DNA from 2 places in the Burkholderia sp. AW49-1 genome. Region 2 is predicted to be linked to the other one. Evidence: riboswitches for the same ligand, from Rfam matches in the RefSeq annotation. Region 2 holds a riboswitch; the other holds the start of a gene.
What was found. Region 2 has a riboswitch for cobalamin ahead of cobA (uroporphyrinogen-III C-methyltransferase). Riboswitches for the same ligand answer to the same signal wherever they lie in the genome.

Region 1: linked by a shared signal. The riboswitch ahead of ACV22W_RS00050 (TonB-dependent receptor domain-containing protein) and the one ahead of cobA (uroporphyrinogen-III C-methyltransferase) in region 2 are both predicted to bind cobalamin.

Annotation. Positions count from the first base shown of each region.
Region 1 is NZ_JBSAXF010000001.1:6,536-9,937, forward strand. Features, by position in the region: gene ACV22W_RS00050 (TonB-dependent receptor domain-containing protein) at 1-1,548, opposite strand, end outside; cobalamin riboswitch at 1,864-2,056, opposite strand; gene ACV22W_RS00055 (helix-turn-helix domain-containing protein) at 2,166-3,182, opposite strand; gene ACV22W_RS00060 (hypothetical protein) at 3,352-3,402, shown strand, end outside.
Region 2 is NZ_JBSAXF010000005.1:266,582-269,983, reverse strand. Features, by position in the region: gene ACV22W_RS11310 (HoxN/HupN/NixA family nickel/cobalt transporter) at 1-823, opposite strand, end outside; cobalamin riboswitch at 1,011-1,273, opposite strand; cobalamin riboswitch at 1,398-1,634, shown strand; gene cobA (uroporphyrinogen-III C-methyltransferase) at 1,745-2,554, shown strand; gene ACV22W_RS11300 (cobalamin biosynthesis protein) at 2,551-2,928, shown strand; gene cobO (cob(I)yrinic acid a,c-diamide adenosyltransferase) at 2,963-3,402, shown strand, end outside.

The sequences.
Region 1 (3,402 bases), on a different contig from region 2:
CTTGTACGACAGGTCGATGCCGCGGATGTGCGAGCGACCGATGTTCATCGGCGAGCGCGTCGCGGGGTTGTAGGCGATCAGGTTGTTGATGCGCGTGTCGTAGATCGCGGCGCTGAACGTGCCGTACGCCGTGTTCGCATCGAGCGCGGCCTCGACCGAATCGCTGCGTTCCGGGTTCAGGTCCGGGTTGCCGTAGCCCGGGTAGTACAGGTCGTTGAACGAGGGCAGGCGGAACGCGTTGCCGTACGACACGCGCGCCGTATAGACCGGCGTGATGGCCCACGACAGCGCGGCGTTGCCGGTGTTCACGGCCTTCCCGGCGATGATCTCGTGCCGCCCCGCGACGAACATCGTCACGCTGCCGAGCGTCGCCGACTGATGCAGCGAGAACGCGGAGTCGTTGCGCGTGGGCACGCCGTCCGGCACGTCGACGGGCAGGAAGGCCTGTTCGCGCGTGAAGTCGTACGCGACCTTCGTCTCGCCCGACAGCGGCAGGCCGAACAGCCGGAAGCCGTGTTCCTGATGGGTCAGCGACGTCGACGAACTGATGCGCTGCGAGTTGATCTGGTCGGTCGGAATGGTCGGGTCGCTCGCGTACAGGAACTGGCGGTCGTTCGCATAACCGAACGACTGGTCGAACTGGGTGTCGGGCGTGATGTCGAGATGGAACGCGATGCCGGTCGTCAGCTGATGATCGAGCTCGCGATTCGCAAAGCCGGCGTTGTCATAGGACAGGTCGGAGCGGTGATACAGCGCGAACGTCGAGATCGACCAGTTGTCGCGCGCGTAGCCGAGTCGCGCATCGAGGTCCTGCGCGTGATACGGATTGCGGCCGTCCTCGTGCCCGTAGGCGAACGGTCGCGTCGCGTCGATGCCGGCCGTGTTGTAGCTGTGCAGGCCGAGCGTGTAGGTGAGGCCGCCGAGCGCGGCGAGCGACCCCGTCGACGGCACGGTGCCCGACGTGCGCACCTGCGTGTCGAAGGTCTTGTTCGAGCCGCCGCCGAACGACACGGTCGTCTGGTTCGGCTGGCCGGCGGCGCGGCGCGTGAACAGTTGCACGACGCCGCCCATCGCGTTCGCGCCGAACGATGCGGCGGCCGGCCCCGAGATCACCTCGACGCGTTCGAACGCGTCGGTCGGCAGGTCGGCCCACGGCGCGATGCCGGTCGTCGGCGAGCCGATCCGGATGCCGTCGATGAACACCGCGACCTGATTGGCGGACGAGCCGCGGATGCTCACGGACGCGGACGAGCCGGGGCCGCCGTTTTGCGAGACGGTCACGCCCGGCAGCGTCGCGAGCGCCTGCGTGATGCTCGGGTCGCTCGGCGACAGCCGATCGAGATCGGCGCGCGTGAGCACCTGCGTCGTCGCATAGCGCTGGTCGAACGATTCGGGCAGGTGCCGCGTGTCGGTCACGCTGATCGTCGGCAGGTCGGCGGCTGCGGCGGGTTGGGGCGGCTGCGGGAGGGCCGTGTCGCCGGCGGCATGGGCGATCGGGGCGAACAGCGCCGTGGCGGCGGACGTGGCGAGAAAGTGGCGAAGATTCATGAGGCAATGAGCGTGATCGTGTTGCAGGTACGGCGAGCGTAAGCGGGTGGCGGTGCGTACCGCCCGGGTTCGTATCGGTCTATCGCGAGACCGGACGGCTTGGGCGGTCGTCGCGCGGATCGAACGACACGGCACGGCACACGCGTGCGGACACGCCGCGCCCATGGCTGGCGCGACGGCACGACGCTTCCGGCGAGGAAGCGGAGGCGGAAAGACTGGACATCTGAAGGGTCCTGAGGTCGGGCCGTCCATGCAACGGGGCGACCGCCAAAGGCGGCGCCTGGCGCTCCGGGACACCCCGCCCGGCGCGGCTGCTTGGACCTCGGGTCGATGGCAGGTCTCCTGGCTCGCGGGTCGCTATTCGCACCGGCCTTCCCGGTTTCCCAGTGGCTTGGAGTAGTGCGGATTCGCCGCTCACAGTTGCGGGGGCAGCCGCAGATTCGAGGCGCTGCCTCTCCTGCGTTCCCTTTTGATCCCGTCTCCGGGAACCATCAGCGCGCAAGCGTAATGGCGAGCGCTCCGGCGCGTCAATCGGCGAAGCGCGCGGGGATGCGAAAAAACGTCAGTGATCGCCGGATTCTTTTCCAGATCCTCGCTTGCGAGACATGAGGACCCCTTTACATCTGATGAAAGGGCGCGTTGGCCGCGCGGCAATCGCGCCGGAAGCGGCTCGGCGCGACGCCCGTCCATCGCACGAACGCCCGCCGGAAAGCTTCTTCGCCCGCGAACCCGAGATGCGCGGCGATCCGCGCGACCGGCCAATCGGACTCGCGCAGGCAGCGCCGCGCGACGTCGGCGAGACACCGCTCGCGCAACGCGTGATAGCCGCTGCCTTCGGCGGCCAGCCGCCGCCGCAACGTCGCCTCGCTGACGCCGAGCCATGTCGCCAGCTCGGCAAGCGCGGGCAGCGCCTGCTCGCGCGCGAGCGCCGCGTCGAGAAAGCCGCGCACCTGCTGCGCCCATGACACGACGGCCGGCGCCGCATCGATCAGACGAAACGGGAAATCGACGAGGAACGCCGTCAGTTCACCCGGCTGGCGGATCACGCGGGCATCGAGCCGCGCAGCGTCGAATGCGAAGCCATAGGTTTTGCGGCCGACGTCAACCGGCGCGTTGAACAGCCCGAGCAGCGGCATCGCGTCGTCGCGGCGCGGATGGCCGAGCCAGACTTCGTCCGGTCGCAGCGGTTGCCCGATCAGCCAGCCGAACAACTGCAGATAGCAGAACAAGCCCGTCAGGTCGACGAGGCACGCGGCCGGGCTGCGCGTGCGGCGCAGCGAATCCATCCGGAACGTCGCGCGCCCGTCGCGCACCGCGAGCGACAGCGCGCCGGCGCGCGGCGTCAGCATCTCGCAGAATTCAGCCGCGCAGCGGATTGCGTCCGCGAGCGTCGCGCAACTGAGCAGGCAGCGGCACATCAGGTCGACTTCCTGCTTGCGCATCGGCGGATGGCCGTTGCCGCGCGCAACCTGCGCCTCGAGCCGCTCGATCGCGTCGCGGTACAGCGCGACGAAGCCGCCGGGCGTCGTCGGTCGTTCAGCCGGCGGTGCGCCGCTGCGCGTCAGCTCGTCCAGCAGGCGGGCGCCGAGGCCCGGCAACATGCGGCCGCGTGCCGGCATTGCGCGCTGTTTCATCTCTCTCCCGATCTGAGCGCTACGACAGGGGCCGGTGAGCGGGCCGGTAGGGGTTCGCCGGCCGTCGCCACGCAAGAATGGTATCGACGCCGGCCGCTTCCGGCCTCGCCGGAACGGCGTAGGCGACCGGCATCGCATTGCGCCACGAACTTCCCGAGACGACTCGCGAATGATCCAGATCGTAGACGAAATCACCCTCGCGCCCGAGCGCATTCCCGAC
Region 2 (3,402 bases):
TCGTCATGTTGTAGTAGATCTTGCGGATCGGCCGCACGTACGCCCAGCGGTACGCGCCCATCATCAGGATGCCGTCGGTCGTGTCGACGAGCGTCATGCCCGCGGTGAACAGCACCGGCAGCACCATCACCGACCAGAACGACAGGCCGCCCTGCACCTGCGTGGCCGAAATGCCGAACAGCGCGATTTCGGTCGCGGTGTCGAAGCCGAAGCCGAACAGGAAACCGACCGGATACAGGTGCCAGCTGCGCGACACGAGGCGGAACAGCGGCCGGAACAGGCGGGCCAGCACGCCGCGCTGGTTCATCAGCATGTCGAGGTCGGCGTCGACGATCGTCTCGCCGCGGCGGGCCGCGCGAAACGTCCGGTAGACGGAGATCAGGATCAGCAGGTTGGCGGCCGCGAGCACCAGCAGGAAGAACGCCGACACGCTCGTGCTGATCACGCCGCCCCAGGTCTTCATGCTCTCGAAACGCGCGAGCGACGCCGCGGTCAGCGCGACCGCGACCGACATCACGATCACCACCGTCGAATGGCCGAGCGAGAAGAACAGGCCCGCGCCGAGCGGGCTGCGGCCCTCCTGCATCAGCTTGCGCGTGACGTTGTCGATCGCGGCGATATGGTCGGCGTCGACCGCGTGGCGCAGCCCGAACACGTAGGCGAGCAGCGCGGTACCCAGCAGCACGGGCTGGTCGCGAAACGCGACGAAGGCCCAGATCCACGCGCCGACGTTGAAGGCGACGAGCAATGAATAGATCGCGACGATTTTGCCGCGCAGCCCGGATGAGCTGTCGTTGAACAGGCGGAAGAACGAGTCGAGCATGATGCTCCTTTGCGAACGGTCGACATGATGAATGCCAACACGGCCGTCGTCGGCCCCGCCTGCGCCGCCGGCCGTTCTTCGCCCCGGCCCGCGCGCGTGCTGCGGCTGACGGATCGGCAAAGGAAGCGGGCAACGTTCGGGCGTCGGGCGTGCTGCGGCCGTGGACGATGCGCCGCCTCCCCGCGGCGCTGAACCCCACGTTCTGGCCGGTATCCGGGCTGACGAACACGCCGCTTCGCCTTCCCGGATGCGCGGCATCCAGTGGCGGTCGTCCGCATGCGGCAGGCATGCGGCGAAGCGGCGCTGCATCGCGCTGGGCGCGATGCGTTCGCTTACCGTTGCGGGGGCAGCACAGGTTGGCTCGGCTGCGGCGCAGCCAGGCTCCCTGTTTCCCGTTTAACTGCGCGCGCCGGAGGAGCACGCGCGAGCACCAAAACGCGTGCGAGTGTAGGCGGCGGTGCGGGGAGCGTCAAGGCGGAACGGGCCGCCGCGGCGCGTTCGGCACGGCCACTGCATCGTGCCGGGGGCGCTCGCGGCGCCCGCGGGGCGGGTTCGCGCGGGCCGATCGCTGTGCTATCGTATGCGCCGCGTTCGGTGCTCGCATGCGCATTCCGCGCACGCAGTTAAACGGGAAACAGGAGGCGGAAGTCCGCCCGGCCTGTGCTGTCCCCGCAACGGTACGCCGCCCGCGCGCCGCGGTTCCCCCCGCACGCGCCCAGGCCGCCCGCGATGCCACTGCCCTTCAGCGGGCGGGAAGGCTGCGGCCTGGCAAGCGGCCAGCCCGGATACCGGCCGACGCAAGGGGCGAGCCCGCTGCTCGCCGAACGCCCGATCCGCGGGGGACGGATGGGGTGCGCTTCCCGCCCGCGTTCGCGCGGGCTTCGCCCGATCCATCATGCCTTGCCTGTCCGCCGGCCGCCGATGTGCCGTTCGCCGTCCCCTTTCCACTGCCACGACACGGTGTGCGCCGTGCCGCGTCCGATGAGCCGCGCGTGGCTCGTCGGCGCCGGCCCCGGCGACGCCGATCTGCTGACGCTGAAGGCCGTGCGCGCGATCGCCGCGGCCGACGTGCTGCTCGTCGACGACCTCGTGAACCCCGACGTATTGCGCCATGCACGCGCCGACGCGCGCATCGAGCACGTCGGCAAGCGCGGCGGCCATGCGTCGACGCCGCAGGAGGCGATCGTCGCCGCGATGCTCGCGCACCTGCGCGCGGGCCGCAGCGTCGCGCGGCTCAAGGGCGGCGATCCGTTCGTATTCGGCCGGGGCGGCGAGGAGCTGCTCGCGCTCGGCGCGGCGGGTTTCCCGGTCGAGGTCGTGAACGGCATCACGGCCGGTATCGCGGCCCCGTCCGCGCTCGGCATTCCGGTCACGCATCGCGGCGACGCGCAGGGCGTGATCTTCGTCACGGGCCACGGCGCGGGTGCCGACGAGCCCGACTGGCGCGCGCTGGCCGCGACGCGCATGACGATCGTGATCTACATGGGCATACGCCGGCTCGACGCGATCGTGGCCGCGCTGCGCGACGGCGGCGTGCCCGGCGACATGCCGTGCGCGGCGATCGAGAACGCGACGCGTGACGGGCAGCGGCACGTGCTCGCGACGCTCGACGCCGTCGTCGAACGTGTGGGTGCGACCGGTATCGGTTCGCCCGCGATCGTCGTGATCGGCCGCGTCGCGGCGCTTGCCGACGATCCCGCCGTGCGCGCGGCGCTCGGCGGCCGCGCATGATGCGCGTCGCGCTCGGCGTCGGGTTTCGCGCGGACGTGACGGCCGCGCAACTCGATGCTGCGATCCGCGCGGCGCTGAAGCACTACCCTGATGCCGAGCCGGCCGTCGTCGCGACACTCGTCGACAAGGCGCGCGCGCGGCCGCTGCGCATGCTGTGCGCACGCCGCGGCTGGCCGCTCGTCGCGTTCGACGCGGCGCAGCTCGCGCAGTGCCCCGGACCGGCATTGAGCGGCCCGTCGGCGGCCGCGCTCGCGCGTTTCGGCGTCGCGGGCGTGGCCGAGCCGTGCGCGCGGCTCGCGGCGCCGCGTGGCCGGCTGCTCGGCCCCAAATCCATCTTGGGCGGCGTGACGGTCGCGCTCGCCGGCCCGCTCTGAACCCTTTGTTTCGCTTTCGACAGGACGATTCCCGATGAAGACCGATGCCGAATCCCATCAGCGGATGACCGAACGCCGCCGCGCCGGCCATGAAAAGAAGCAGGCCGCCGCCACCCAGGAAAAGGGCCTGCTGATCGTCAACACCGGCAACGGCAAGGGCAAGAGCACGGCCGCGTTCGGCATGGCCGTGCGCGTGCTCGGCCACGGCATGCGGCTCGGCGTCGTGCAGTTCATCAAGGGCGCGCTGCACACGTCCGAGCGCGACTTCCTCGGCGCGGTCGCGCAATGCGACTTCGTGACGATGGGCGACGGCTATACGTGGAACACGCAGAACCGCGACGCCGATATCGCGACCGCGCGCAAGGGCTGGGACGAGGCGCGCCGGATGATCGAAAGTGGCGATTACCGGATGGTGATCCTCGACGAGCTGAACACCGTGCTGAAGTACGAATATCTGCCGCTCGACGAAGTGCT